4 regions of the Martelella mangrovi genome follow, and region 1 is predicted to be linked to each of the others. Evidence: riboswitches for the same ligand, from Rfam matches in the RefSeq annotation. Region 1 holds a riboswitch; each other region holds the start of a gene.
The links. Region 1 has a riboswitch for thiamine pyrophosphate ahead of thiC (phosphomethylpyrimidine synthase ThiC). Riboswitches for the same ligand answer to the same signal wherever they lie in the genome.
Positions count from the first base shown of each region.

Region 1 (7,661 bases):
CATGGCGGTAACGCGATAGACGGCAAACGCGCAATCAGAAGAAGGGCAGTGGTCCGGGAAAACGGCCGACCGGCACCCAGTGTGTTGCAAGGCCGCCGCCTTTGCGCCAGTGGTGCAGAAGAAAGGCCGGCGGCTCGACGAAGGAAGCCGGTGATGCATCCTCCTCCAGTCTGAGAGCGATGGCTGTCGTGGTGCTCGGCGCCGTCATCAGCTGGCGACCGCCGAACCCGATCTGCATGAAGCGGTGAATGTGACCGCACAACACGCGCTCCACATTGTCATGCCGGGCGACCAGTGCCGCCAGTCGGTCGCCGCCGAAACATTTGTAGGTATCGATGAAGCCCATGCCGCTGTCCACGGGCGGCTGGTGCATCAAGAGCATTGTCGGCTGATCCGGGCGTTCGGCCAGTCTCTGCTCCAGCCATGCGAGTGACGCCTCAGTGATCTCGCCATAGTGCTGCCCGGGGACCGTCACATCGAAACCGATCACCCTGACGGGCCATTGCGCATGGGTGTCGAAATGCAGCGGCCCTTCATCGGGAAGCCGAACAAGGTCATGAAGACAACGGCGGAAGGTTTCGCGATCGTCATGGTTTCCGGGGATGACGAAGACGGGCTGGCCAAGGCGTTGCAGGGCGGTTCGCACCGTCTCGTATTCGGCTTCCGTGCCGCCATCGACAAGGTCGCCGCCGATAATCACCAGATCGGGCGCCGGGCGCAGTGCCAGAAGCGTATCGAGCGCGAGATCGAACATGGCGTTCGAATCGACCAGTCCCTGATAAAGCTCGCCTTTGGCGCGAAGGTGGGGATCGGAGAGGTGGGCGATCAGCATGGTTTCATCCTCAGGGTTTTCCGGCGGGCACGGTATGGGGCAGTCGCAGAGTGGCGCGCAGCGACAGGTAGATCAAGAGCCGGGCAGGCCGGCACGTGCCTCGAACGCCCGGATAACGGCGATCATGTCGTCCTCCGGGTTCCCCAAAACTTCCGTTTCCGCATAAAGCGCCACACACGCCTCCATCAGCGGAAAGGCGGTGCCTGCCGAACGCGCCGCGTCAGCCACCAGCCGGCTGTTTTTCAGGACATCGGAAATTGCGGCCTGACGGGTGAAATCGCGGTGGCGGAGCTTGTCGATCTTGACCTTCGAGACGTCGCTCGCCATCGGTCCGGCATTCAGGATTTCGGCAAACCGGTCCATGTCGAGCCCGTGCCGCGCCGCGAAGTGCCCGGCTTCCGCTAGCCCCGTGACCATGGTGATCAGGAAGGTGTTGACCGCAAGCTTCATCTGCAGCGCCGCAGGAACCGCGCCGCACTCGAAGACTTGCTTGCAAACCGGTGCGAGAAGGCTGTGCAGACATTTCAGATCTTCCGGCGCGCCCGCGAGCATGCCGACAAGCTGTCCGGCTTCTGCCGGTTTGCGCGAGCCGGAGACCGGTGCTTCCACATAGCGGCCGCCTGCTGCCGCGATTTCGTCAGAGAGTGTTCGGGAATACTCCGCCGAGACGGTGCCCATCGAGACGATGCAATGGCCGCCGACCCGTTCGGCGAAGCGGTCCGTTCCACGCCCGAGGACGGCATCTGTGGCGTGCTCGTTTTCGAGCATCAGAAGCACGGTTTCGCATCGGGAGAACAAGTCGTCTGCCGTTGGCGCAACGGCGGCGCCGGCCTTTTCCAGAGGCATGCAGCGTTCCGGCGTCCGGTTCCAGACGATAACCGGCATGCCGGCTTGAACGAGGTTCAGCGCCATGGGCGTTCCCATCGTGCCGAGGCCGATGAAACCTGTCGGTCTGCTTTGCGGTGCGGGCGCGTTCTGATTGGGCATGCGCGCAAGCGTAAGGCCGATTATCCAATCCGAAAAACGAAATTTATAAAAGTCATACATTTGAAAATCAGGTATGTGGCGTTTTTCGCAGCAGGCGTTGACAAGCTCGCGCATCCGGCGCAATTTTGGCGCGCTCACCCGGGGGGTCCCGACAAGGGGCTGAGATACTGTTGGCTTATGCAGCGCAGTGACCCGATGAACCTGATCCAGTTCACACTGGCGTAGGGATGGTGCATCGGCTGCGCGGGATAAGGCCCGCTGTTCCTTTCAGGCGCAATATGCGCGGCCTCCTCCATTCAACGTCGAACTGGGTCTCCAACGCCAAGAGCTATGGAGGCTCCGACCGATGAAAGATATTTCTCCGACCGTCACCACAGGCCCGCTGCCGGCATCCCGCCGCGTCTGGCACAAGGGCATGCTGCATCCCGAGATCCGCATCCCCATGCGCGAGATCGATGTGCACCCGAGCGCCGGCGAACCGCCTGTCACGGTCTATGACAGTTCCGGGCCGTACACCGACCCGCGGGCCGATATCGCCATCGAAAGCGGCCTGCCGCGCCTGCGCGAGGGCTGGTTGGCCGCGCGTGGCGACACGCATGCCTATGATGGACGCCATGTGAAGCCGGAGGATAACGGCTTTGCCGAGGGCAAGCGGCTGGTGCCGGAATTTCCCGTGCGCCATCAGCCGCGCCGGGCAAGGGATGGCAAGGCCGTGACCCAGATGGCCTATGCCCGCGCCGGCATCGTGACGCCTGAAATGGAGTTTGTCGCCATCCGCGAAAATCTCGGGCGAAAGGCGGCGAAACAGGCGTTGATGCGCGATGGCGAGAGTTTTGGCGCCGAAATCCCCGATTTCATCACGCCGGAATTTGTCCGCGACGAGGTGGCGAAGGGCAGGGCAATCATCCCCGCCAATATCAACCATCCCGAGGCCGAGCCGATGGCGATCGGGCGGAGTTTTCTGGTGAAGATCAATGCCAATATCGGCAATTCCGCGGTGACCTCATCCATGGCCGAGGAAGCGGAAAAGATGGTCTGGGCCACGCGCTGGGGCGCCGATACGGTTATGGACCTGTCCACCGGCCGCAATATCCACAATATCCGCGACTGGATCATCCGCAATTCGCCGGTTCCGATCGGCACCGTGCCGCTTTATCAGGCGCTGGAAAAGGTCGGCGGCATTGCCGAGGACCTGTCATGGGAGGTGTTTCGCGACACGCTGATCGAGCAGGCCGAGCAGGGGGTGGACTATTTCACTATCCACGCAGGTGTACGGCTGCACATGATCCCGATGACGGTGGGCCGGGTGACCGGCATCGTTTCGCGCGGCGGCTCGATCATGGCCAAATGGTGCCTTCATCATCATCGCGAGAGCTTCCTCTACGAGCATTTTGACGAGATCTGCGATATCGCCCGCGCCTATGACGTGTCGTTCTCGCTCGGCGATGGCCTGCGCCCCGGCTCGATTGCCGATGCCAATGACGAGGCGCAATTCGCCGAGCTGGAAACACTGGGCGAACTGACCCAGATCGCCTGGGCGAAAGACTGCCAGGTGATGATCGAGGGCCCCGGCCATGTGCCGATGCACAAGATCAAGGCGAACATGGACAAGCAGCTTGCCACCTGCGGTGAGGCGCCGTTCTACACGCTCGGGCCGCTGACCACGGATATCGCGCCGGGTTACGATCACATCACCTCCGGTATCGGCGCGGCGATGATCGGCTGGTTCGGCACGGCGATGCTCTGCTATGTGACGCCGAAGGAACATCTCGGCCTGCCCGACCGCGATGACGTCAAGACCGGGGTGATCACCTACAAGATCGCCGCCCACGCGGCCGATCTCGCCAAGGGGCATCCGGCCGCCCGCATCCGGGACGATGCACTGTCGCGCGCGCGCTTCGAATTCCGCTGGGAGGACCAGTTCAACCTGTCGCTCGATCCGGAAACCGCACGTTCCATGCATGACGAGACCCTGCCGAAGGAGGCGCACAAGGTCGCGCATTTCTGTTCAATGTGCGGGCCGAAATTCTGCTCGATGCGCATCTCGCACGATATCCGCGCCGAGGCCCAGAAAGAGGGCATGGCGAAGATGGCGGAAAAATTCCGCGAGGGCGGGGCGCTTTACCTTCCGCTTGAAAGCGAAGAGGAGGCTTGAGCCATCTCGAAGCAGTTGCCGGGGAATGACTTATGCAGGTTCGGCGTGCGGCTCTGTGTCAGCCGTTGGCGTCACCTTGCTCAGCGTTTCCCGGCGCAGCACCTCGGCCAGCCGGTCGGCAATGCCTGAAATGTTCGGCGCACGCAGGAGGCGCAGTTCGATTGACGGCAGTTGCGGCAGACCAAAATCCTGCCCCACGCTGATGATATCCGCGGGCCTGCCGTGATCCGTGCGCACCGCGATGCCCAGACCCGACCGCAGCGCTGACCAGACGGCCGGGAGGCTTGGCGTCGTCAGTGCGGCGCGCCAGCGCGTCCGGCTGTCATCCAAAGCCGCCAGAGCGGCCTGCCGGAACAGGCAGGGATGGCTGAACAGCACGAGCGGAACAGGATCGCGCGACAGCGTCGCCATGACATCCTCCGTTGCCAGCCAGCGCATCGGCAGCCGGCACAGCGTTTCGCCCTCGGCGGGGCTGTCGGCGCGGAAGAAGGCGATGGCGGCATCCAGACGACCTGCGCGCACTTCCTCCGCCAGGTTATGGTTTTCGCCCGCCCGGATATCGACATGCACATTGTCGCAATTCTGCCGGAACGCCCGGAGCGTTGCGGGCATCACATCGTCGAAGAAATCCTGCGGCAGACCCAGCCGGACAGAGGCCGTCGTGGCGGCGGCGCCAACCGATAACGCGGCTTCATCGTTGAGGGCGATGATCCGGCGCGCATAGGCGATAAAGGCCTCGCCCGCCTCGGTCGGCACAAGGCCGCGGCCGTTGCGCCTGAAAAGCACGGTCCCTGTCTGCTGCTCCAGCTTCTTCAGATGCATGCTGACGGCCGACTGGGAGCGTCCAAGCTGCACCGCCGCACGCGCGAAACTGCCAAGGTCGGTTCCCACCACGATGGTTCTGAGCGCGTCCATATCAAAAGTCGTCAACATTTCCGAATTTCGCAATCGAGTTCTATGATGTATTCGATATTGAAAAGTTTATGCAGGAAATGCCTCGGGATCAAGACGGTGCTTTGCCGGGCGTCTCTGGACCTTTCGTGCGGCCGCGATTATCTATGATCCATGCCGAACACCAAATCAGAACCTGTCGCCACACGGATCAGTCGCGAACTGGCCGGTCGCATTATCTCCGGCGAGATTGCGGCGGGGACCCGTTTGCGCCAGGACCAGATTGCCGAGACCTTCAAGGCCAGCCATGTTCCGGTGCGCGAGGCTTTTCGGCGGCTGGAAGCGCAGGGGCTGGTCGAAAGCGAGCCGCGCCGCGGGGTGCGGGTTGCCGCTTTCAGCCTCGATGATCTGCGCGAAGTGGCGCAGATGCGTTCCGTGCTCGAGGTGCTGGCTTTGCGCAACGCCGCGCCGCATCTGACCACCTCCATTCTGGATGAAGCCGAAGAGGCGACGCGGGCAGGGGACCACGCACGCGATGTTCAGGTGTGGGAAGAAGCGAACCGCCGGTTTCACAGGCTGATCCTGACGCCATGCGGCATGCCGCGTCTGCTGCGGACCATCGACGATCTTCATGCGGCCAGCGCGCGCTTTTTGTTCTCCGGCTGGCGTGCGGAATGGGAGACGCCGACCGATCGCGATCATCGCGCGATCCTCTCGGCGCTGCGTGCGGGCCATATCGACACGGCCGCGGCCCTGCTTGCCCGGCACGTGACCTGGATCGGACAAAACCCGATCTGAAGCACTGCGGTCCAGAGCGCATCATCTGCCCCATTCAAGACAGACTCGCGATTGCATCCGCATCGCGCAGCCCCTTCTGCGCGGCGTTCTTGCAATGATGACGAAAGTCAGAAACAATATTAGAGATAATGAGTCGAAATTATCTATAATTTTTTGAAGGAGACTTTCATGCCCATGTCGAGCGCCGGTGCCACCGGAAAACAATCCGTCATGATCGACCTGCAGAACCGTCCGCTTGCCTGGAAAATCGGGGCTGTGTTTGTCGGTACGCTGTTTCTCGCGCTGTCCTCCTATATCGAAGTCCCGATGGTACCCGTTCCGGTGACCTTGCAGACCTTCGCCGTGGCCCTCGTCGGCGCGCTTTACGGCTGGCGGCTCGGTGGCGTCACGATCACGGCGTGGCTTGTTGAAGGGGCCCTGGGGCTGCCGGTTCTGGCCGGCGGGGCTGCCGGCATCCATCACTTCATCGGGCCGACGGGCGGATATCTGTTTGCCTTCCCGATTGCGGGCATGGTCATGGGCTTTCTGGCCGAGCGCGGATGGAACGGGCAGCGGATGGTGCTCGCCTTTGCCGGCATGCTTGCCAGCAATATCCTGTGCCTGGTGCTCGGGGCCGCATGGCTGGCTGTGCTTGTCGGCGCCGAACAGGCGATCATGCTGGGCGTGGTTCCGTTTCTTCTCGGCGCAGTCCTGAAATCCGCACTCGGGGCTGCTGTTTTGAAACTGGTTTCGGGCCGGACGGCGCGCCTTCCCGGATGACGGTAAGGCTGCGTCCGCATCATCTGTTGTGTATTCTGACCTTTGTCGGCAAGGGCTACACGCCCGCGTTCACGGCCAATATGGCGGTGATCGTGGGGCGTCTTGCCGAAGGCGAGGAAATCGAGATCATCGAGGGGCCGGATGCGATCTGCGCGCCGCTCCTCGATGAGGCAGCGCCCCACTGCCATCGCGAAAGTGTCGTCGAGCGCGACCTTGCCGCGGCGGCGGATGTCGGCGGTCTGCTGGCGCTGACCATCAAACCCGGAACACGGTTCGTGCTGGATGAAGCGCGCATTCGCCAGCTCCGTCACGCCTTTGCCAAGGGACGCACACGGTCGGCCTGTGCCGGATGCGACTGGCGTGAACTGTGTGGCGCGGTGGCTGCATCGGGATATGCCGGCTCAGCCTTTTCCTGAGCCGCCGGCCTGCACCGCGGCGGTTTGGGCAGGTCGCGACCGCTCGGGGCAGTTCCTGCCGAAGAGGGGGAACCGCCGCCGATCGGCGACCACGCAAATTTCGCGGTAGGGTTTCGCATCGACGCAAAACAGACGAGCCGACCCCTTCCGATATCCAAAGTGAATGTTGTTCAGAACTATTCGACGGTGAGCAGTCCTTGCCGTGAAAATCAGCGTGTGCTGCGTCGTGCCGCAAGCCAGGCATTGGCGTCTTCGATTTCCATAGGCTTGCCGAACAGATAACCCTGACCAAGCTGGACCCCGAGCTGGCGGAGCGTTTCGCATTCGGCTGTCGTTTCCACGCCTTCGGCAATCGTGGTGGCGCCGGTCTGGTTGGCGAAATGGACCATGCCGAGCACCAGTGCCTGTTTGGCCGGGTTGGTGTCGATATCGCGGATCAGCTCGATGTCGAGTTTCAGAATGTGCGGTTTCATCCGCAAAAGCGCGACAAGGCCCGAAAAACCGGCCCCGACATCGTCCACGGCGGTTCTCACGCCAAGCGCCTTCAGCCGGTCAAGCTCAAGGCTCAGCCGGTCATGATCCTCGACCACATCATGTTCGGTGACTTCGACAACGACCCGCGCGGGGTCGGATGTCTGGATGATATCGGCCAGAATGCCGGTCGCAATCGTTTCCGGCGCGGCGTTGACGCCTACCGTCATGTCGGGCGGGAGCTGGTCGAGAAGCGCCAGGGCCTTTGAGATCGACAGCGATTCCAGATCCACTTGCCGTCCGATGGCGCGGGCCTCCTCATACCACAGGTTCGGCGGCCGGTATGGCTCTC
Region 1 covers NZ_JBEPLY010000002.1:433,973-441,633, reverse strand. The annotation lists gene ABID12_RS04355 (LysE family translocator) at 1-19, shown strand, start outside; gene ABID12_RS04350 (phosphodiesterase) at 35-832, opposite strand; gene ABID12_RS04345 (NAD(P)-dependent oxidoreductase) at 905-1,819, opposite strand; TPP riboswitch at 1,949-2,065, shown strand; gene thiC (phosphomethylpyrimidine synthase ThiC) at 2,166-3,974, shown strand; gene ABID12_RS04335 (LysR substrate-binding domain-containing protein) at 4,005-4,907, opposite strand; gene ABID12_RS04330 (GntR family transcriptional regulator) at 5,040-5,663, shown strand; gene ABID12_RS04325 (biotin transporter BioY) at 5,832-6,422, shown strand; gene ABID12_RS04320 (DUF1284 domain-containing protein) at 6,419-6,838, shown strand; gene ABID12_RS04315 (sensor domain-containing phosphodiesterase) at 7,048-7,661, opposite strand, start outside.

Region 2 (7,661 bases), on a different contig from region 1:
GCCTATTACCACGCCTATGCCGGCCACAGCACGGAAGCGGCGATCAATCTGGCAAAGATGGTGATGGACCGCGCGCCGGAGCATATGTCCAAGGTCTATTTCGGCCTGTCGGGGTCGGATGCCAACGAGACCAATATCAAGCTCGTCTGGTACTACAATAACATCCTCGGCCGGCCCGAGAAGAAGAAGATTATCTCGCGCTGGCGCGGCTATCACGGCTCCGGGCTGATGACCGGTTCGCTGACCGGCCTCCCCGGCTTCCAGAAGAAATTCGACCTGCCGCTGGAAAAGGTGTTCCACACCACCGCGCCCTATTATTTCCGCCGCAAGGACCTGGCGATGAGCGAGTCCGATTTCGTGGCCTATTGCGTTGCGGAACTCGAACACCGCATCGAGCGCGAGGGTGCAGATACCATCGCCGCCTTCATCGGCGAGCCGGTTTTAGGCACCGGCGGCCTTGTCCCGCCGCCGGAAGGCTATTGGGAAGCGATCTCCGCCGTTCTGGAAAAACACGACATCCTGCTGATTGCCGATGAGGTGGTTACCGGTTTCGGCCGTCTCGGCTCGATGTTCGGCTCGGCGCATTTCAACCTGAAGCCCGATCTCATCACCATCGCCAAGGGGCTGACCTCGGCCTATGCGCCGCTTTCCGGCAGCATCGTTTCGGAGAAGATGTGGAAGGTGCTGGAACAGGGCACCGATGAAAACGGCCCGATCGGCCATGGCTGGACCTATTCCGCGCACCCGATCGGTGCGGCGGCGGGCGTCGCCAATCTGAAGCTGATCGACGAACTGGGTCTGGTGAAGAATGCCGGCGAGACCGGTGCCTATTTCCGCGCCGCCATGCAGGATGCGCTGGGCGAGCACGCCCATGTCGGCGATGTGCGCGGCGAAGGCATGCTGCTGGCCGTGGAGTTCGTGAAGGACCGCGAGACCCGCACCTTCTTCGATCCGGAAGAAAAGATCGGCTACAAGCTGGCCGCAGCCCTGCTGTCGGAAGGTGTGATTGCCCGCGCCATGCCGGAAGGCGACATTCTGGGCTATGCCCCGCCGCTGTGCCTGACGCGCGAAGAAGCCGACCAGATCGTCGCTGCGACGAAGAAAGCGGTGACGACGGTTCTCGGCTGACAAGGGTTTGGAAAGGCTTGCCCCCGGCGCATCCGGGGGCAAGCATATTCAGTGATGACCGATGACGTGCTGCACAAGGCGCAGCACCAGATGCAGTGCCAGAAACATGGCACCGAAAAGCAGGATGACATGGGCAAGCGGGGTCAGCAGACTGCCCTCGATATCGCCCGCAACATCGCGATAGTGATAAAGGCCGAAGCGTATGGTCAAGGTGGCAAGGCCGATCACCACCAGCACAAGGCCGGCTAGTTTCATGTTCCGATCTCCCTGAGGCGCTCGAGCGTTTACGAGATCGGTCTCTTTGGGGCAGCAGGACGCCGCCCGTCTTTCAAAATGCACAAAAGACCGAAACGCGAAAGACGGCCACCGGCCGCCTTTCGGTATTTTCGTATCTTCTATCGTGCTTTTGTGGCGATTTAAGGCCAGCGTCACTATTGCCCCGCAAGCGAAACCGAAATTTCCGAAACCGCGGGCGCTTCCTCGATCAAGCCGTTTGCCGCCATGAACGCGCCGAAGCGCTGGTAGCGACCGGCATCGAAGGCCGCCGGGCTCTTGGCAAAGCGAGCGACGGTATCGGCAAAGGCTGCACGGTTCAGCTCGTCGTCAAGATCGGGATAGGCCTCGGCGAACAGGCTCCAGGCCTCGTCCGGGTGATTGGTGATGAAGATCGTTGCTTTCTCGACGGCATCGAGAAAACGCGGCAGACGGTCATCATCGAGCAGTTCGCTGCGGGTCACATAGATCAGCTCGTCATAGACCGGAACGCCGTTTTCTTCCGGAAAAAAGGCTCGTCCCTCCTCGCCTTCGATGGCCATCTGGGTCAGCTCGAAATTGCGGAACGCGCCGATCGTGGCATCCACCTGGCCGGAAAGAAGCGACTGGGTGAGCGCGAAATTGACATTGACAAGGGTGATGTCATCCCGCGACAGGCCGGTGCTTTCAAGCATGGCGGAGACGACCGCCTCCTCGATCCCGGCGACGGAAAAGCCGATTTTCTTGCCTTTCAGATCGGAAAGCGACTGCACCGGACCATCCGCCATCACCGTCAACGTATTGAGGGGTGTGGACACCAGCGTGCCGAAACGCTTGATGTCGATGCCTGCGGCATGGTCGAGATAGAGGTTCGGCTGGTAGTGAACGCCGATATCGGCGCGCCCGGCGGCAACCATGCGCGGCACCATGGATGGATCGGCCGGCGGCACCAGTGTCACATCCAGTTTTTCATCTTCGAAATAGCCCTGCTGCTGGGCGACCACCAGCGGCGCATGGTCCGGGTTCACATACCATTCGAGAATGACATCGAGCTTGTCATTGGCAGCGGCCATGCCGGGCAACAATGTCAGCGCGGCAATCAGGGTCAGTTTCTTGAGCATTCATTCCTCCTTGTCAGGACAGTCCGGCCGCTCATGCCTGTGGCGACCAGCGGGTGAAAAAGGGAGCGGCGAGATCCACCGCCTTTCGAAACAGAACGGCTTCCAGCGCCAGGATCAGCATGGCCGCAAACACGGTCTCGCCCTGCATGCGGGCATTGGCCTGCACCATGACGAAGCCGAGACCGCCGGCAGCGCCAACCCATTCGCCGACGACCGCGCCCAGCGGCGCAAGCGGTGCGGCAATGCGCAGGCCGGAGAAAAGCTGCGGCATGGCCAGCGGAAGCCGGATGAGAAAGAGGAGTTGCCAGTGGCCTGCGCCATCGAGATGCGCGGCCTTGACGATGGCGCTGTCGGTGCGGGCAAGGCCGTCGGCAAAATTGGAGGCGACCGGAAAGAACACGATGATCGTCGTCATCACCACCTTGGACGCGATGCCGAAGCCGAACCAGAGCACCAGCATGGGCGCGATGACGAACACGGGAAAGGATTGCAGCACCACCAGCGCCGGCCAGACCAGCCGGCCGAAACGGGGAAAGCCGGCAAGCAGAAAGGCCGCACCGGCGCCGAACAGCGCACCGGCGGCAAAGCCTGCGATGATCTCACGCAGCGTGACCAGCGCTTCGGCAAACAGATAGGCGTGTCCGCTCCACAGCCTGACCGCGACGGAAAGCGGGGCGGGCAGGATATAGCGCGGCAGCGCAAACACCATGACCACCGCCTGCCAGAGCAGGATCAGGGCGCAAACCACCAGACAAAATCGGAAAACCGCATAAAGGCTCTGCTTCAACACCCCTCTCCCCGGCACAGCCGGGCAGCGGACGTAACAAAACAGGCTGATATTCTGGGCGTGTCGCTCAACACCAAACTCCGTTCCTACGCCGGCATGACCCGGATCAGGTTCAAGGGTTCGGCAAACGCCATCTCAGCATCTTCCACGAAGATCGCACCCCTCGGATGGGCATATCTATGACCACGTCGGCAGGCCCGGTCAAGGGGTGTCGACAAATGCTTCGGCGACAGGAATTCAACCGAATTGAGTTAATTACGTGTATTACATCCTAAAGTTGCCCTAAAGATTGGCGAAAAGCAAAACTTTCAGCTACCGTTCACAAAAACAGACTAAGGGTTCGGTGAAGGAAGAAAGCTGAACGGCGTGCCGGAACCCCGGCAACGCCTGTGGAATGCGGAGGAAACCAATGCTTATCGCCATCGTTATCGTGGCGGCACTGTTCGGCATGCTCTTCGGTTTTGACCAGGGCGTGATCTCCGGCGCATTGCCGTTCATCAAACAGGATTTCACCATCACGCCCTTCATGGAAGGGGTGATCACATCCGCCGTTCCGCTCGGCGCGGTTGGCGGCACGATCGTCGCCATGGTCACCACCGATCGCTACGGGCGAAAGCCGATGCTGATCCTCGGCGCCGTGATCTTTCTGGTCGGCTCGCTGATTTCGGCGCTCGCCTTCAACCAGTACATCCTGACGCTGGCCCGCCTTCTGATCGGCGTCGGCATCGGCGCATCGGCCATGACGGCCCCGATGTTTCTGGCGGAAGTGGCGCCGGCGCGCATTCGTGGCACTATCGTCTCCGCCTTCCAGTTGATGATCACCATCGGCATCATGGTCTCCTACATGTCGGATGCAGCCTTCGGTGGTTCCGGCGACTGGCGCTGGATGATCGGCGTCGGCGTGTTCCCGTCGATCATTGCCCTTGTTGGCATTCTGCTTTCGCCGGAGACCCCGCGCTGGCTGACGCTGAATTCCAATGCCGACAAGGCCCGCGACATCATCGCCAGGCTGCAGCCGGAATCCTCCGACGCAGAGATTGACGGGATCATCGCCGAAATCAAGGAAAGCGCCAGGGACGAGGAAGCAAAGCCATCCTGGAGCACATTCCTGAAAAAGGGCATTCTGCCGATTACCAGTTTCGCGATGATCGTGTTCGTGCTTCAGCAGCTCTCCGGCATCAATGCTATCATTTATTACGCCCCGGAGATTTTCAAGAACGCCGGCTTTTCCGGCACTACGACCGATCTTCTGGCAACTGTCGGCATCGGCGTGGTCAATGTCGCGCTGACGGTCGTCGCCATGTATCTCGTTGAATCCATGGGACGGCGCAAATTGCTGATCATGGGCTTTATCGGAACCTCGGCCGCCATGGCGCTGGTGACGGTTGCAACCATGATCAACATCGCCGCGACGCCCTATCTGGCAATGATCGGGATCTTCGCCTTCATCGCGTTCTTTGCCGTCAGCCTCGGCCCGTTGCCCTGGCTTTACATGGCGGAGCTGTTTCCGCTCAGACTACGCCCGCGCGGCATGGCGCTGCCCTCTGTCGCCAACTGGTTCTTCAACTTCGTCGTCGCCCTGCTGTTCCCCGAGCTTCTGGCAGGCATCGGCATTGTCGGGACCTTCGCGATCTTCACCGGTTTCTGCGTGATCGGCATTTTCTATGCCATCGCGGTAGCGCCGGAGACCAAGGGCGTCACGCTGGAGGAAATCGAGCAACGCACCGTTGCAGCAGGCTGATCTGCCCGCACCGCATGATGATCGACGGCCCGCCGCGAGCGGGCCGTTTTGCGTGAGACCGCCAAAATGCCTAAGACTAATGGCTGCATTGCCGCCAATGGACAATTGACGCCTACTGGAACAAAACGGCGGTGGCATTAAGCGGGAGGAGATGTCATGCACGAGCATACGGTGCGCACCCACAAATCATCGGAAAACCTGAAACGCGAAGACCAGCTGGCCTGGAAGATCGCCACTGTTGCGGCCGATCCCGTAGCGCTTGATGACGATGTGGTGGAGATGATCGGCAACCGGATCATCGACAATGCCGCCGTGGCCGCCGCCTCCATCGCCCGCCGCCCGGCGATCAGCGCAAGGGCGCAGGCAACCGCTCATCCGTTTATCCCCGGCGCAACGATCTTCGGTCTTGCCGCCGACACCCGGTTTTCGCCGGAATGGGCGGCCTGGGCCAATGGCGTGGCGGTGCGCGAGCTTGATTATCACGACACGTTTCTGGCCGCCGACTATTCCCACCCCGGCGACAATATCCCGCCGGTTCTGGCTGTTGCCCAGCATTGCGGGCTCTCCGGCGAGGCCCTGGTGCGCGGCATTGCCACCGGCTATGAAATCCAGGTCGATCTGGTCAAGGGCATTTGCCTGCACGAACACAAGATCGACCATATCGCCCATCTGGGGCCGTCGGCGGCCGCCGGCATCGGCACCGCGCTCGGGCTTGAGACCGAGACCATCTATCAGGCCGTGCAGCAGGCGCTGCATGTGACGACCACGACCCGGCAATCGCGCAAGGGCGAGATTTCGAGCTGGAAGGCCTATGCCCCGGCCTTTGCCGGCAAGATGGCGGTCGAGGCCGTCGACCGGGTGATGCGCGGCGAAGGCGCACCCTCTCCGGCCTGGGAGGGCGAGGACGGCTTTATCGCCTACCTTCTTTCCGGCCCGGGCGCCGAATATATCGTGCCGCTGCCGGAACAGGGCGAGGCCAAGCGCGCCATCATGGACACCTACACCAAGGAGCATTCGGCCGAGTATCAAAGCCAGGCGCTGATCGACCTTGCCCGCCGCATGGGCCCGAAGATCGGCGATCTCACAAAGGTGAAATCAATCCTGATCGAGACCAGCCACCACACCCATTATGTGATCGGCACCGGCGCCAATGACCCGCAGAAGATGGACCCGGACGCCAGCCGCGAAACGCTCGACCATTCGATCATGTATATCTTCGCCGTCGCACTTGAGGACGGCGGCTGGCACCATGAGCGCTCCTATGCGCCAGAGCGCGCCAGACGGCCCGAGACCGTGGCGCTGTGGCACAAGATCACCACGGCGGAAAACCCGGAATGGACACGGCGCTATCACAGTCACGACCCGGCGGAAAAGGCCTTCGGCGGCCATGTGATCGTCACCATGGAGGACGGCCGGATCATCGAGGATCAGTTGGCCGTCGCCGATGCCCATCCGCTGGGAAGCCGCCCGTTTGCCCGGCCCGACTATGTGAAAAAGTTCCGGATGCTGGCCGACGGGGTGATTGCGGCAGACGAACAGGACCGGTTTCTGGCAACCGTCGAGCGGCTGATGTCGCTTGCGCCCGACGACCTTGCCGGGCTGAATTTCACCGTGTCGCCGGACAGGCTGGGGGCACCGGCAAGGACGGGCATATTCGACTGGAGATGAGACAGATGCCGCCTATCCGGCCTTGAGGAGGGCGGGATCGGCGGCGCGTGATCGGGAGGAGAGATCATGACGCAAGCAAGGAAACCGAAGAAATCCGTGGCGCTTTCGGGCGTTGTCGCCGGCAATACCGCGCTGTGTTCGGTCGGCCAGAGCGGCAACGACCTGCATTATCGCGGCTACGATATTCTCGACATTGCCGACACCTGCGACTTCGAGGAAATCGCCTATCTGCTGGTCTATGGCACGCTGCCGACCGGGGCCGCCCTTGCCGCCTACAAGGAAAAGCTTGCCGCGCTTCGCGGCCTGCCTGCTGCCGTGCGCGGCGCGCTGGAAGAACTGCCCGCCGCCACCCATCCGATGGACGTGATGCGCACCGGCGCTTCGGTGCTGGGCTGCGTGTTGCCGGAGGCTGACGACCACAACAAGGCCGGCGCCCGCGACATTGCCGACCGGCTGATGGCCTCGCTGGGCTCGATGCTGCTCTACTGGTATCACTTCTCCCATAACGGCAGGCGGATCGATGTGGAGACCGATGACAGTTCCATCGGCGGGCATTTCCTGCACCTGCTGCACGGCAAGCCGCCCGGTGAAAGCCATGTCAGGGCGATGCATACCTCGCTCATTCTTTACGCCGAGCATGAATTCAACGCCTCGACCTTCACCGCCCGTTCGATCACCGGCACCGGCACCGATTTCTATTCCGCCGTCTGCGGCGCGATCGGCGCGCTGCGCGGGCCGAAACATGGCGGAGCCAACGAATTCGCCTTCGAGATCCAGAAACGCTACGACACGCCGGAAGAGGCCGATGCCGATATCCGCGAGCGGGTGGCGCAAAAACAGGTGATCATCGGCTTCGGCCATCCGGTCTATACGGTCGCCGACCCGCGCCACAAGGTGATCAAACAGGTCGCGCACAAGCTCTCCGAAGAGGCCGGCGCGATGAAGATGTTCGACATCGCCGACC
Region 2 covers NZ_JBEPLY010000006.1:11,037-18,697, reverse strand. The annotation lists gene ABID12_RS10270 (aspartate aminotransferase family protein) at 1-1,128, shown strand, start outside; gene ABID12_RS10265 (hypothetical protein) at 1,177-1,383, opposite strand; gene ABID12_RS10260 (ABC transporter substrate-binding protein) at 1,560-2,501, opposite strand; gene ABID12_RS10255 (ABC transporter permease) at 2,533-3,288, opposite strand; TPP riboswitch at 3,355-3,462, opposite strand; gene ABID12_RS10250 (sugar porter family MFS transporter) at 3,698-5,029, shown strand; gene ABID12_RS10245 (MmgE/PrpD family protein) at 5,186-6,697, shown strand; gene prpC (bifunctional 2-methylcitrate synthase/citrate synthase) at 6,764-7,661, shown strand, end outside.
Region 2: another riboswitch for thiamine pyrophosphate. It lies ahead of ABID12_RS10255 (ABC transporter permease); the one in region 1 lies ahead of thiC (phosphomethylpyrimidine synthase ThiC).

Region 3 (7,661 bases), on a different contig from region 1:
GTCTTCCGTCTCGGCCACAAGATAGGCCTGAAGCGCGATGAGCTGCCTGATCCGGTCTCGCGACAGATGCGTATCGTGATTGCTCAGCCAGTCGAAATGCCTGTCTGCCGCAATCAGGATTTTCGTCCGGTGCTGCATGGCCGCTCCTTTCGCGGCGTAACCGGCGGCCGGCCGCTATTGCGAGACGATCTTGACCTCTTGTCCGGCCGACAGCGTCGCTCCGGGCCCAAGCGCATTCAGCACCCGGAACAGCGCCAGCTTGCGGCTGGTTCCCATCATCTTCTCCGAGAGGCTCGCCACCGTGTCGCCGGGCTGAACCGTGACGACCCTGATCCTCAGCGGCTTCAGGCTGGAAAGTTCCTGCGCGGTCATCTTGTGGAAGGATGAGCGGACGGAAAAGGCGATGTCCTGAAGCTGGCCGCTGCCGCGCGGGGCGGCTGTCAGCAGTCGGTATATCTCGCCGCCATCGCGGATCACCGTCACGTCGAACGACCAGTCGCCAGCAATTGCTCTTGCCGTTGCCGCGGGCATGCCGTTGACACTGGTGGTTTCGACGGAACCGGGAACGAGACCGGTCACCCAGCCGCTCTGGATATAGTCTTCAAGATTGCGCCGACCCTTCGCCTTCACCCCGTCGAAACGGATGGCGACATCGCTGGGACCGGTTGCCACGACCGCGTTTGCCTTGTCGGTCATCGAGAAACCGGCCGGCACCGTAAAGGCAATCTGGAGCTTGGGGTGATAGAAGTTCCGGTCGCGGATATAGCCTTCATCGGCATTGCTGCCGTACAGCAGCCCGTTGATGCCGTTCAGGAAATACTCGCGCCCGACCTCTTTCGAGCCGACATTGGCGTAAAGGGCAGCCTGTTCGTCGGCAAGCTGGACACGGCGTGGCGTATTGGGATGGCTGGAGAGAAAGTCGAGGCTCTCGTCCTTCGAGCTGGCCGATTCATATTTGGCAAAGGCGGCCATGGAGCGCAGGAAACGCGCCGCGGCCGAAGGGTCGTAGCCGGCTTCGGCCAGCATGCGGATGCCGATCGCGTCGGCTTCCAGTTCCTGCTGGCGCGAGAAGGCGGCCAGCCGCATCTTGCCGCGTGCGGCAATCTGCTTGACCTCCTGGCTATCGGGCAGAACCTCGGCGATCACCTCGCTGGAAATGGCCTCCGCTTCTTCCCGGCGCTGGCGTTCGATGCCGTGATTGGCCGTCACATGCGCCATTTCATGGGAAAGCACGGCCGCGATCTCGGAGGCGTCATTGGCCAGCGCCAGAAGACCGCGGGTAACGTAGAGGTAGCCGCCGGGCAGCGCAAAGGCATTGATGCTCGGCGAATTCAGGATGGTGATGCGGTAGGTCTGCTGCGGATTTTCCGAAACCGCCGTCAGCGCCCCGGCAATGCGGGCTACAAGCCTTTCGACCTGCGGATCGCGGTATTGCCCGCCATAGGTCTCCAGAATGCGCGGATGTTCGCGCGCGCCCATGGCGGCGTTGGGATCGTTGCGGGTGAGCGCATCGACGGTCTGCTCGCCGCCCGCCGTTTCCGGCACGATGAAATAGGTGTCCGTCGACTGGCAGGCTGAAAGCGCAAGCATACTGGCAAGGGCAAGAATTGCCCCGTGCCTGCCCCATGCGCGCGTTCCTGACTTCAGGCGGCCGAGGATGGTGTTCATGCTTGTTGCGCCTGTCAAAACGCGACCCTTGTCCGGTATGTCCATGACGGCTGTCAAGCCGTTACTTGAGAGCCATATTTGGCGTTCGCGGCCGCAACGGTCAATAGCGCGCCGAAATCGCTTCATTTTCGATGACAAGGCGATGATCTGCAATCGCCTCCACCTCGTCCGGCTCATGCGAGACGATCATCACGGTATTGCCGGTTTCTGCATGCAGTTCAAGCAGAAGTGTACCCATTTCCCCGCGCATTTCGGGATCGAGTGCGGCAAAGGGCTCATCCAGCAGCAAGATCGGGCGATTGCGCACCAGTGCCCGGGCAAAGGCCGCCCGCTGGCGCTCACCGCCGGAAAGCGAGGCGGGCATGCGTTTTTCAAAACCCGCAAGGCCGACGCGCGCGAGGGCTTCGCTGATTCGCCGCCGGCCGTTTTCGTCGAGCCTGAGGCCCGGATCCACACCGAGCCCGGTATTGGTGAAGATATCGAGATGGGCGAAAAGATTGTTTTCCTGAAACACGACCGTGACCGGACGGTTTGCCACATGAAGATCGTTCATCACCTGCCCGCCGATCAGCACGCGGCCGCTGTCGGGTTTTTCGAAGCCGGCAATCAGGTTCAAAAGCGTGGTTTTGCCGGAGCCGGAACGGCCGGTTACCGCCGTCACGCTGCCGCCGGCAATCGTGCCGTTGAACAGGAAATCCTTGCCGCCGAGCTTCAGCGCTGCGTCTTCCAGGGTGATGCCGGGGGCTTTTGACACATCGGCGCCTTTCTCAGTTTTTCGCCGCCGGCGCGCGGGTGCCGGCAATCATCAGGACAAGGCAGAGCGCGCCAAGGATCAGCGCCAGCCCGTTGGCATCCTCCGTGCGATAGCTGCCAAGGCGGCTGTAGAGCAACCAGGGCAGGGTGGTGAGCTGATCGCCGCCGAAAAGGGCAACCGCGCCCAGATCGCCGAGCGACAATGCCATGGCGAAGGACAGCGCCGTCAGCGTCGGTTTTCTCAGGCCCGGCCAGTCGACGATCCGCAATCGGGCGAGGCCGACAAGGCCGAGGCTGGCCGAAAGCCGGGCGGTGCGGGCACGGTGGACGGCAACAGCCGGCCGGAGCACGCGCAGCACGAAGGGCAGGGCCATCAGCGCATTGATGCCGGCGACGATTGCGGGTGCGGCGGCATCGGTCAACCCGAACGGGCGCAGCAGCAGGAACCAGCCGGTGCCAAGCACGATCGGCGGCACCAGCAGCACCAGCGACCCCATGGCCGACATCAATCCGGCAAGGCCGCGTTCAAGCGTGCCGGGCGCGCGCAGCGTTTCGATTGCGCCGGTGGCGGCGATGAAGGAAAGCGCCAGGGCGAGCGAAACCAGAGCCGCCGAAAACGCAATGGCGAGACTGGTGGCCGTGGCCCTGAGAAAGGCGGGTTCGCGCAACAGCCCGGGCAGGTCTGCGCCCGCGCCCTTCACCACGATCATCGCCAACGGCAGGGCGAGCCAGACCAGAAACACTGCAATCAGCCCGGCATCGATGCCGCGCGAAAGGCGGTGGTCGCCGTCGGGGCGCCGGCTGACATCGCTGCTGGCACTGGCGCCCGGGTCTTTCGCCTTCGGAAAAAGGGCAAGGGCGGCAAGCACCAGTGCCGTAACCGCGATCTGCATGCCGGAAAGGGCGACGGCGCGTGCGGGATTGAAATCGAAGCGAAGCGCCTGATAGATCGCGACCTCGATCGTGGTCGCCGCCGGCCCGCCGCCCAATATCAGCACCAGCGTGAAAGAGGTGGCACACAGCATGAAGACCAGCCCGGCAACGCCCGGGATCAGCGGCGCGATCACCGGCCATTCGATGAAGCGGAAGATGCTGCGTTGCGGCATCGACAGCATTGCGGCGGTCTTGAAATATTCCTGCGGCACGCGCTCGATGCCTGCCAGAAACAGGCGGGCGGCCAGCGGCAGGTTGAAATAGACATGGGCAATCAGAATGCCCTGCAGGCCGTAAATCTGCAGCGGGCGGCCAAAGTCTGCAAAAGCCAGCGCATCGTTGAACAGGCCCTGCCGTCCCCATATGCCGATAATGCCGAGCGCACCGATCAGCACCGGCAGCCCGAGCGGCACGGCCATCAGCCGGACAATCCATATCCGGCCGAAAAAATGCGGCCGCCGCGCCATGGCACGGGCAACGGGAATGGCAAGCGCCACGGACAGCACGGTGGACAGGAAGGCCTGATAGAGCGTGAAACGCAGAATGCGCCAGACATAGGGCTCGTTCATGACCGAGGCCGCATCGCCAATCCGCCCGAAACCGGAAAGGGCGGCCACCGCCACGGCAATGAAGCCGATAACGCCCGCAAGGGACATGATGCCGGCGGAAAGGCTCCGGCGAAACTCTGCCGTGGTCAGATACAAGGTCGTCGTCCCGGAACGCTCACCGCGCGCTCATCGCGTTCAGCCATTCGTCGATCCAGGCCTGCCGGTTTTCGGCCACGACATCCGGAGCGAATTGCAGCGTCCTGTCCGGTGTGACGGCATTCTGGAAGGCATCCGGTAACGGCTCGGAGGTTGCAGCGGCCGGCATCATCCAGTTGTGGGTCGGGATTGCATCCTGAAAGCCGGGCGTAAGCATGAATGCGAGGAAGGATCTGGCCAGCGCCGGATCGTCCGCCATCGCCGTCATGCCGGCCACCTCGATCTGGATATAGAGCCCGTCTTCAAAGTCTGCGGCCTTGTAGCGGTCGGTTTCCTCGGCAATCTGGTGATAGGCCGGCGAGGTGGTGTAGGAAAGCACCATCGGCGCCTCGCCACTGGTGAACAGGCCGTAGGCTTCCGACCATCCAGGCGCAACCGTCAGAATGCGGTCCGAAAGCGCTTCCCACTTTGCCGCCGCGTCGTCGCCATAGACGGATTTCATCCACAGCAGCATGCCAAGGCCCGGCGTTGATGTGCGCGGGTCCTCGATCACGATCTTTTCGTCAGCCGGTCCGTTGACCAGTGCGTCAAGCGTGGTCGGCGGAGATGCGATGCTCTCGCTGTCGTAGACGATGTCGAAATAGCCGTAGTCGAAGGGGACGAAAATGTCGTCTTCAAACCCGCCGGGGATGTCGAGATTGTCGGTGGAGACGCCGGAAGCGGCAAAAAGCCCTGTCTCCTTTGCCTCGTGGATCAGATTGTTGTCGAGGCCGAGCACGATGTCGGCGGGGCTTGAACGGCCCTCGAGCTTCAGCCGGTTGAGCAGGGCAACGCCGTCTTCCGCGCCGACGAATTTGACGGTGCAGCCGCATTCGGCCTCGAAGGCCTGCTTGACCAGCGGGCCCGGGCCCCATTCGGTGTTGAAGCTTTCATAGGTGTAGACGGTCAGCACCTTGCCGTCTTCAGCCAGCGCGCCGCCTGCAGCCAGCAGCGCCAGCGCTGCAATCGAAATCGAAAGATGATGGCCGGGCATGACGCCTCCTTCGTGGTGTCTCAATCAACATGGGAAAAGGGCGTCGGACCGTTCACGCGTCTAATCCCTCCGCCGGTGTTAACCGGATCAGGTTCCTCGGGTTGGTTCTTCACCTCTCAGCGGACGACGTCGAAGCCGCGTTCCGCACCCCGTTAGAGCTTTTCAACACCTATCGCGGGCTTCCGTGGAATTCAAGGCCGGACGGATTTGAAAATACACGTGAAAGTGACTAGGTAAGAGGCGCATCCGGTATTCCGGATGTACCCGCCAGTCGTCATGCAGGAAAGTGTGTCGGCTCATCCTCTGGGGCGCTTTCCGGTCGAAGGCCGGAGCCTCAGGAAAAAGAAACGGCGCCTGGGCCCGAGGTCGGTTTGTGCCGATGCTGTGCCGATGCGCTCAGTGTTCAAAGGAAGGAGCACACCAATGACAGAAGCCAAGAGCGGGGACACCGTTCGTATTCACTATACAGGAACCCTCAATGACGGTTCGACCTTCGATTCTTCCGAAGGCCGTCAGCCGCTTGAGTTTACCGTCGGTGCCGGCCAGATCATTCCGGGGCTCGATCGCGAGATCGCCGGTATGAATGTCGGTGACAGCCGCCAGGTGCAGGTGCCGTCGGAAGAGGCCTATGGGCCGCATGATCCGCAGAAGGTTCAGGTCGTGCCGAAGTCGGCCATGCCGGCTGAGGTTGAAGTGGAACCGGGCATGCAGCTTCAGGCGCGCACGCCCACCGGTGAAACCGTACCGCTGGTCGTGACCAAGGTCGAGGAAGAGCAGGTAACCGTGGATGCCAACCATCCGCTTGCCGGGCAGGATCTGAATTTCGCCGTCGAGCTCGTTGAAATCGTCAACGCGGCTTGAAAAGAAAGCATATTTTGTTGGCGCAGCCATTCCGACAGCTCGACAGTGAGTTTGTAGATATTGCGGCGCGAAAAAGGCGTATTGCCATGATCTTGCCATTCTTTGGTTGAATGGCTGCCCTAAAAAAGGGGCTGGAATGCTGTATGGCGTCCCAGCCCCTTTTGATGCCCGGCTCTCCGGGTTGACCCTGTTTGCGACCGGATGGATATCGATGTCTGTTTTTTGCGTCAGTGTGGAACCGAAACGGGATTACGCCGTTTCCGAAGTGTCTGCGCTTACCGTCGAGACGGTTTTCGCGCGATCTTGCCCGAGAGCGAATACATTCAAAAAACGCAATTCCGGCGCCGGTTTTGGTGCAATGCAACATTTTCGGCCTCCCCTTTTCAACCGACGGGAATTTGAATGAAGAGACGAGTTTTTCTGGCGCAAACGGCCGCGGGAGCGCTGGCTTTCTCCGGTTTGGGAAGCAAGGCATTTGCTCAAGGCGCCGCGGTGGAACCCGGCAAGGTACCGGATCAGAATGCGGAAGTGGAAGCGCAGGCGCCGGCCCCCGATGCGTTTACCTTCGATACGCTGACAGCCCGGATGAAGGAAAAGGCGGCGCAGCCCTATGAGGCCCCGCCGCAGGATGTTGGCGAACCCTTCAATTCGCTCCACTATGATGATTACCGGGCAATCCGCTACGATCCCAACAAGGCGATCTGGCGGGACCAGTCGAATTTCCAGCTTCAGGCCTTTTCGCTCGGCTGGCTGTTCAAGACGCCGGTGGAGATTTACGAAGTCGCCAATGGTGATGCCGAAAAGCTGGTGTTTTCCGTCGACGACTTCATCTATCGCTCGCCGCTCGATATCGCGCAGTTCAGGGATGCTGAATTTCCCGGCGTTGCCGGTTTCCGCATCAACTATCCGCTGAACCGGCCCGATGTTTCCGACGAGCTGATTTCCTTCCTGGGCTCTTCCTATTTCCGTGCGCTCGGCCAGGGCAATCTTTACGGATTGTCGGCCCGCGGTCTGGCGGTCAACACCGCCACGGACCAGGGCGAGGAGTTTCCGCGGTTTTCGGCGTTCTACATCGTTCGCCCCGTTGCGGAAGGCGAAAAGATCACCGTTTTTGCCGCGCTCGACGGTCCGAGCGTCACCGGCGCCTACCGGTTCGTGATCACGCCCGGCAAGAATACGCGCATGGATGTGACGGCGCGATTGTTTTTCCGGAACGATATCGCCCGTCTCGGCGTTGCACCTATGACTTCGATGTTCCTGTTCGGGCCGGCCAACCATCATGCGTTTGACGACTATCGGGAACGTGTTCACGACAGCGAAGGGCTGAAGATCGTGCGTGCCGATGGTACAGAGTTGTGGCGCAACCTGCAGAACGCGAAGAAGCTTGCGAATTCCTTCTTCACCGAAACCGATCCGCGCGCCTTCGGGCTTTACCAGCGCCATCGGGAATTCGAGGATTATCAGGACGCCGAAGCCCATTACGAACGTCGGCCCTCGCTCCTCGTCGAGCCGCTCGGCACCTGGGGCAAGGGTTCGATCTCGCTGGTCGAAATTCCGACCGACAAGGAAGTCAACGACAATGTCGTGTGCTTCTGGCAGCCGGAAGCCCCGGCCAAAGCCGGAGAATCGGCTGAATATTCGTACCGCCTGACATGGGGTGCGATCGAGGAAGATCAGGCGCGGCTTGCGCGCGTGGTCGACATCAGAAG
Region 3 covers NZ_JBEPLY010000001.1:281,710-289,370, forward strand. The annotation lists gene ABID12_RS01365 (GNAT family N-acetyltransferase) at 1-138, opposite strand, end outside; gene ABID12_RS01370 (M48 family metalloprotease) at 175-1,668, opposite strand; gene ABID12_RS01375 (thiamine ABC transporter ATP-binding protein) at 1,769-2,422, opposite strand; gene thiP (thiamine/thiamine pyrophosphate ABC transporter permease) at 2,436-4,058, opposite strand; gene thiB (thiamine ABC transporter substrate binding subunit) at 4,078-5,091, opposite strand; TPP riboswitch at 5,139-5,253, opposite strand; gene ABID12_RS01390 (FKBP-type peptidyl-prolyl cis-trans isomerase) at 5,515-5,952, shown strand; gene ABID12_RS01395 (OpgD/OpgG family glucan biosynthesis protein) at 6,355-7,661, shown strand, end outside.
Region 3: another riboswitch for thiamine pyrophosphate. It lies ahead of thiB (thiamine ABC transporter substrate binding subunit); the one in region 1 lies ahead of thiC (phosphomethylpyrimidine synthase ThiC).

Region 4 (7,661 bases), on a different contig from region 1:
GTCTGAGACTTTTGAAGATCATTTCTGACCTCTGCCTGTCAGGTGTTTGCGACCGTTTCGATCCGTTCCATGCCGCCGACGGCCGGGGCAAAATCGGCCCAGACGTTCCTGGCGCCCGCCCGCCAGGCGTCCATGTCCTCGGGCTGGAACACGATGCCGCCATTTTCGTGCGCGGTTTGCATGGCTGCGGTTTCGTCTTCCACAATCAGTGCATTGAAATAGAGCGCGGCCTCGGCTGAAATCGCCTCCAGAACGGCTTGAGCCTCGGGGTCGAGCCCGTCCCAGAACCCTTGAGAAAAATAGATCACGCCGGACGCGCGGATATGCCCGGTTTCGGTCAGGCACGGCACGACCTCGTAGAGCTTGAACCCGGCATAGGCGGATTTGGTCAGGTCCATGGCATCCGCAACCCCGGTGGCCAGCGCGTTATAGGTTTCGGTAATCGGAATGCCGACGGGAACCGCGCCAAACGCGCTCCACAACCCGGTATGAAGCGGACTGTTGATCACCCTGATCGTGACGCCTTCAAGCCCTTCCGGCCGGGTTACCGGCGTTTTCGTCAGAAGATGGCGGGCGCCGTAGTCGATAAAGCCGCCGACGATGAAGCGCTCATCGGCAAGCGCGCCTTTCAGTTCCGCGCCCACGGGGCCTGCAACCACGCGGCCAAGGTGTTCGGGACTGCGAAACAGGAACGGCAGGTCGAGGATCTGCAATTGCGGCACCCATGACGACAGCGCCGAAACGGTCGAAAGGCTTGCTTGCACGGAACCAAGGCGGATGCTGTCGGCGACCTGTTTTTCCCCGCCCAGCGCGCCATTGGCGACGATGTTGAAGCGAAAACGCCCGGGCAGCCGTTCCTCGGCCTTTTCGGCGATATAGCGCCAGATCCTGGTTTCCGGCTTGTCCTCTCCGAGCAATGAGGCCACGGTCACCGTGGTCTGCGCCAGGGCCGGGCGGGCGATATACGGGGCCGAAAGCGCGGTCAGCGTAGCGGCTTTCAGGAAATGGCGACGGGTGAGGGGCTGCATGACGTTTCCTCTCAGATCAACAGGGTGCAGGTGCAAAGAATGGCGATTGCCGCAAGAAGTGCGGCGAGATAGGGCAGCACCGCGCGAAAAAGCGCGGCCGGGGGAACCTCCGTCACGCCGGCCACCACCAGAACCAGCATGCCGACCGGTGGCGTCAGGCCGCCGATCATCAGCGTGGTGACGATGATCACGCCGAAGGCAATCGGGTCGATGCCCGAGCCGGTGGCAAGCGGCAGCAGAAGGGGGCCGAGAAGCAGGATCGCCGCGCCGATATCGAGAACCAGCCCGGCGCCAAGCAGAACGATGACGGAAAAGGCCAGAACCGCGGCCGGAGAACCGCCGAAAGCGGCAACGGTTGAGGCGATCATGCCGGATACGCCGTCGACGGCCAGCTGAAAGGCAAACGGCCCGGCCGAACCGATGAGAAGGCCGATGGCCGCAGCTTCGGTCGCGGTCTGTCGGAAAACCGAAAAAAGCGCTGTCCGGCGCGTTTTCGAAAAAGCCGCAAGTGCAAGTGTATAGATGGCCGCAAGGGCTGCCGCCTCGGTGGTGGTGACGATGCCGATGCGGATGCCGGCAACCACGATGACGCCGAGCCCGAAGGCGGGGACCGCTGCAAGCAGGGATCGCCGGCGTTCGCCCCTAGCCACCGGTCTGCTGCCGGGCAGATTGCGGGTCGTGAGGTAAATGGCGATGGAGAGAGCCGCCGCCATCACCAGCCCCGCAAACAGCCCGCCGAGAAGCAGCGCGCCCACCGAAAGATCGGTGGCGGCCGCCAGAATCAGGAAGGCGATTGACGGCGGGATGATGTTGTCGAGCACCGACGAGGCGGCAATGATTGCGCCGGAGCGGGCCGGCGGATAGCCATGGCGCACGAGTTCCGGGTGAAAGGTGGTGGCGGAAAACACGGCATTGGCGACCGAAGAGCCGGAGGCTCCGGAAAACAGCGTGCCGGTGGCCAGCACCGTCTGGGCCAGCCCGCCGCGCCGGTGGCCGACCAGTGAGGCGGCGAAGGCCACAAGGTGCCTTGCCGCGCCCGAGGCGGAAAGGGCTGCCCCCGTCAGCAGGAAGAACGGAATGGCGAGCAACAGAAAGTGGGACATGCCGGAAACGGTCGTGGTGACGATGGTTTCCGTTCCAAGATTGCCGCCGAAGGGAATGGCGATCATCGCCGCCGCGATGAAGGCGTGGGCAAGCGGTGCGGCGGCGGCAAGGCCGACTGCTGCCGCAAGCGCGATCGCAATGCTTGCAGGCAGGGCGGTTGTGACGGTGACGTGCAGGCAGGCGTAATAGACTGCGGATGCAAGGGTCGCCGATGCCGCAAGCGGCAGAACCTGCCGTTCGCCGATGCGGCGAAGAACGAGAATGATCGCGAGAAGACCGCCGCCTGCGCCGGTCACCGCAAAACGCACCCATTCGGGAAGGCCGAGTGCCGGCGATGTGCCGCCGATGAGGTTCACGACGCGCGTGCTGCCGAAAATCAGCACAAGAGCCGCCAGCAGGCTGAACGCATCGGCAATGATGCCGGCCAGTTTTTTGGCAGACGGGCCGAAAGGCAGGTCAAGCCGCATGGCAAGCGGCCCGGACAGCGCAAGCGGCGCGGCAAGGGCAATCAGCGCCACATTCAGCCAGATGCCGAGATCTTCCGTTCCGATAACGCCGGTGTGAAACAGATAGCGCAGAACCACGCTGGTCAGCACCACAGCGAGCATCACCGCCAGCACGGCCGCGGCGACCATCGCGAGTGCCGTTTCCAGCCGCGTGGCAAGCTGTGCTGCCCGGGCGTGCAGCGTGCCGGGCTTTTCCGTCATTGTGCCGGGGGTGCGATGGCCGTGTCTACGCTGCGGCGAAGTTCACGGGTTGCGGCTGCAACGTCGGGTGCGTGGAAAATTGCGGAAATCACCGCAATGCCGTCGGCCCCTTCGGCCATCAGCCGTGGCACGTCTTCAAGCTTGATACCGGCAATCGCGCCAACCGGCAGGTCGGGCCGCGCCCGTTTGAGGCCGCGGCGCAGCGCACGAAAGCCGTTGAGGCCCACCGGAGGATCCATATTGATCTTGGAAAGCGTCTGGAAAACACCGCCGATACAGGCGTAATCGACCGGTGCGGCTGCCGCCCTGGCGCCGTCGGAGGCGTTCTTGACCGTGAGCCCGATAATGGCGTCCGGGCCAAGCAGCTTCCGGGCGATCTCCGCCGGCATGTCGTCGCTGCCCAGATGCACCCCGTCGGCCTCGGCCGCAAGGGCCACGTCGACCCGGTCATTGACGACGAAGGGCACACCGGTGGGCGCGAGCGCCGCGCGGATTTGAACGGCGCGTTCGACCATCTGACGGGTTTTGGCGAATTTGTCGCGATACTGGATCAGCGTTGCGCCGTTTTCGGCGGCAAGCCGCGCCAACTCCGCCAGCGGCGCGGCCTCAACCAGACCGGCATCGACAATGGCGTTCAGGCGATAGTCGACCGTTCTCATGGCCGTGCCCCGGCAAGAGTTCCCGGCGAGCAGATGTTACGAATGTCCAACGGCATAGAAAGCGCTCCACGATCATACGAAGACCGGGCAGCGGCGCGGGCGCGAAAACAGGGAACGCAACCATTTTCCGTTCCTACGCCGGTATGACCCGGATCAGGTTCAAGGGTCCGGCGCATTGCCATCTCAGCATCGGATGATGCTCCCCTCGGAATTTCCGTGATTCTGTCGGGCTTTGCGCCCCCTGTCAACAGGCTTCAGACGGCGCCGAATGCGGCTTGCCGGAAACCGGACAGGTCTGTGAGCACGGTGTCGGCGCCTGCGCTCTGAAGCCGTTCGGCATGAAGCGGCCTTACGCCCTCAAGGTGGCCGCCACCGACAAAGCCGACGCAGCGCATCCCGGCGCGGCCGGCGGCAATGACGCCGGCAATCGAGTCTTCAAGCACGACACAGTCGCCGGCCTGCGCGCCGCTCTGTTCGGCGGCGTACAGAAAAACGTCGGGCGCGGGCTTGCCGTGTTCGACCGATTCCGCACTGAAAGCGCGGCCGCGGAAACGGTCGGCAAAGCCGATACAGTCAAGCGCCACTCCCAGCCGTTTGTAGGAGCCGCCGGACGCGATGCAGTAGCCGATGCCGGCCGCATCGAGACTGTCGAGCATGTCCGCGGCACCCGTCATCGGCTGAAGTTCGCGGGCGTAGCGGTCAAACAGCCGCGCATACCAGTCCTTCTGAAACGCGGGCTCAACCGGCTTGCCCGTGCTGTTTTCGACAAAGGCGGTGATCTGTTTGATCGAGGCGCCGAGAAACTTCTCGACCAGCGTATCCCAGTCGACCGTTATCCCGTATTCTTCAAGCGAGGTCTGGAGTTCGGCGAGCGCGATGATTTCGCTGTTGGCGAGCACACCGTCGAAATCGAAAATAACTGTTTTGTTCATGAGGTCCTGGCCAGAATGCGTTCGGCGGTGATGTCGTCGGTCACAAGCGTGGTAACGAGCCCGCGGCGGATGGCGGCGATGATGACGTCGACCTTGTGTGTACCGGCTGCGGCAAGCACCCGTTCGGGAACCTTTTCAAGCGCATCAAGCCGGATGCCGACGGCACAGTCGTTGATGAAGTGGTCGACCTCCCGGCCGTTGTGATCGATAAAATGGCCGACGATATCGCCCACAGCACCTTTTTCGGAAAGGGTCGCCGGTGTGACACTGGACGGCAGTCCGGTGTTCATCAGAACGGACCTGTCGGACAGATCGCCGGCAACCAGAACGGCGAGATCGAGGGTTTTCAGCTTTTCCAGATGCTCGCTGAAAACGGCATCGGAGAGAAACTCCTCCCTGTCTGTGCCGGGCGAGAGGTAGACCGGGGCGGCAAACAGCGAATATCGGGCGCCCAGCCGGTCGGCAAAACCAGAGGCGATCCCGAACGTGTTGAACGATGCGCCCTGCGATGTGCCGCCGATCATCGATATGATTTCGATCTCCGGCAATTGCATGCGCGGCAGATGGGTCATCGCATTTGTCAGCGTCATGCCCCAGGACACCCCGATCCGCTGCCAGCGCGCCTCGCGCAATCCTTTTGCCAGGTAGTTGGCAAGGGCGACCCCTGCGGGGCGCTGATAGTCGTGATTGTCCGCATTGGCCGGCGCCACGATGGCGTCGGCAAGGCCGAAACGGGTCTTCAGGTCTTCCTGCAGGCGCAGGCGCATGACATGTGGCGACTGGATATCGACCCGCACCAGCCCGTCGGCGCGCGCACTTCTGATGGCCTGGTTCACGCGCAGCCGGGTGACCCCCATCAGTGCCGCCACTTCGGACTGGGTCATTTCATTGATGAAATAATGCCAGCAGACCTCGACCAGAAACGCCTCGGTTTCCACACTCGTTTCACTTGCCACCAGGCGCATCCCGTCGCGCGTTTCATACCTGTCCGTCATATGAACCGTTTTCATCTGAAATGCAAATTTGACATTTGTAAATTTACATTTATGTTTTTATTGAAACAAATGTAAATGGCGTGTAATACGCTTTTGTCACGGGGTGTTCCGGCGGGTATCAACCGTTCTGACGCCTTTGCAAGGAGTATGTGTTGTGTCGGAGGAGGTCAAAATAGCATGAAGGCGCTGGTACTGGAGGAAAAGGGTCGACTGAACCTCAGGGAGATCGATCTGCAACAGACACTCGGTCCCGACGATGTCAGCATCCGCGTGCACACCGTCGGCATTTGCGGATCGGATGTGCATTACTATACCCACGGCAAGATTGGCCCCTTCGTGGTCGATGCGCCGATGGTGCTCGGCCATGAGGCCTCCGGCACGGTGGCCGCAGTAGGCGCCAATGTTGGCCACCTGAAACCCGGCGACCGGGTCTGCATGGAGCCCGGCATTCCCGATCCGAATTCGAAGGCGGCAAAGCTCGGCATCTACAATGTCGATCCGGCTGTCCGTTTCTGGGCAACGCCGCCGGTGCACGGATGCCTCGCGCCGGAGGTCGTTCACCCGGCGGCCTACACCTTCAAACTGCCCGATCACGTCACCTTTGCCGAAGGCGCGATGGTCGAGCCCTTCGCCATCGGCATGCAGGCGGCGATGCGGGCTGGCATCAAGCCCGGCGATGTCGCGGTCGTCACCGGCGCCGGCCCGATCGGCATGATGACCGCGCTTGCCGCCCATGCCGGCGGTTGCTCCAGGGTCATCATTGCCGATTTCAGCCAGCCCAAGCTTGATATCATCGGGCGCTATGACGGCATCGAGACCGTTCATCTCGGCGAGACATCGATGGCCGAAGCGGTCGCGCAAAAGACCGGCGGCTGGGGTGCGGATATCGTGTTCGAATGCTCCGGTGCGCCATCGGCCATTCTCGGCGTTTCCGGTCTTGTGGCGCCGGGCGGCACGGTTGTTTTCGTCGGCATGCCGATCGATCCGGTCCCCGTCGATATCGTCGGCCTGCAGGCGCGTGAAGCACGCATCGAAACGGTGTTTCGCTATGCCAATGTCTATGAGCGGGCCATTGCCCTGATTGCCAGTGGCAAGGTCGACCTCAAACCGCTGATTTCCGATACGGTGCCGTTTGAAAAATCGGTGGAAGCCTTCGACCGCGCCGTCGAACAGCGACCGGAGGACGTCAAGCTTCAGATCGTTCTGACGGATGACGCCTGAGGGCGTCGCCGCTCTGCCACATGAAACGTCCTATCAAGGGTCCTGACGTCAGAGTTCAGATATATTCGTTATTCCCGCGTCCTGATCTTTGCTAAGTATCCGGACGGGGAAATACGGGGCAGATCTGAATGGACCAGACGGAAAACCGCGGCATCGACCGCGACATGCTGATCATAATGCTGGCAGGCGGGCTCGTGCTGGCGCTTTCCTTCGGGGTGCGTTCGGTGTTCGGCGGGGTTGTCCTGCCCTTGTCGGATGATCTGTTCGCCGGCCGGATTGAAATCTTCTCGCTGTCGATTGCCATTCAAAACCTCGTCTGGGGGCTGGCGCAGCCGTTTTTCGGCATGCTCGCCGACAAGTTCGGCGACCGGCGGGCACTCTGGCTCGGTTTCCTGTGCTATGGGCTCGGCATGCTGATCTGCGTTTTCGGCACCACGCCCTTTGCCCAGCACATGGGGGCCGGCGTTCTGGTTGGCATGGGCGTTTCGGGCACGGCTTTCGGCACGGTTCTGGCCGTGGTCGGGCGTGCGGCTCCGGCCGAAAAGCGCGGCTTTTACCTCGGCGTCGCATCGGCCATGGGGTCTGCCGGTCAGGCGCTGCTGCCGCTGTTGACGGCCTGGCTGATCAGCTCCTTCGACTGGCGCACCACGCTTCTGGTCGTCACCGCGCTGTTGACGCCGATGGCGCTTGCGATCCCGTTTCTGCACGTCAAGAGCAAGGTTTCCGCAACCCAAAGCGACATCGACCTGCCACAGACCATCCGCCATGCCTTCGGGCATACGAGTTTCGTGATGCTGGCGGCCGGTTTCTTCGTCTGCGGCTTTCACCTTGCCTTCATCACCGCGCATCTGCCCAATTACGTGCAGAATTTCTGCACCGGGACCGGGCTTTCGGCGCCCGAACTCAGGGCGCTCGGCCTGAAGGCGCTGGCGCTTGCCGGCTTTGCCAATATCTTCGGCACGCTGATTGCCGCCCGCCTTGGCAATTTCTTTGCCAAACCGCATGTGCTGGCGGG
Region 4 covers NZ_JBEPLY010000004.1:257,655-265,315, reverse strand. The annotation lists gene ABID12_RS08060 (TRAP transporter substrate-binding protein) at 39-1,028, opposite strand; gene ABID12_RS08055 (TRAP transporter large permease subunit) at 1,040-2,839, opposite strand; gene thiE (thiamine phosphate synthase) at 2,836-3,498, opposite strand; TPP riboswitch at 3,612-3,714, opposite strand; gene ABID12_RS08045 (HAD family hydrolase) at 3,753-4,430, opposite strand; gene ABID12_RS08040 (sugar-binding transcriptional regulator) at 4,427-5,386, opposite strand; gene ABID12_RS08035 (NAD(P)-dependent alcohol dehydrogenase) at 5,603-6,646, shown strand; gene ABID12_RS08030 (MFS transporter) at 6,775-7,661, shown strand, end outside.
Region 4: another riboswitch for thiamine pyrophosphate. It lies ahead of thiE (thiamine phosphate synthase); the one in region 1 lies ahead of thiC (phosphomethylpyrimidine synthase ThiC).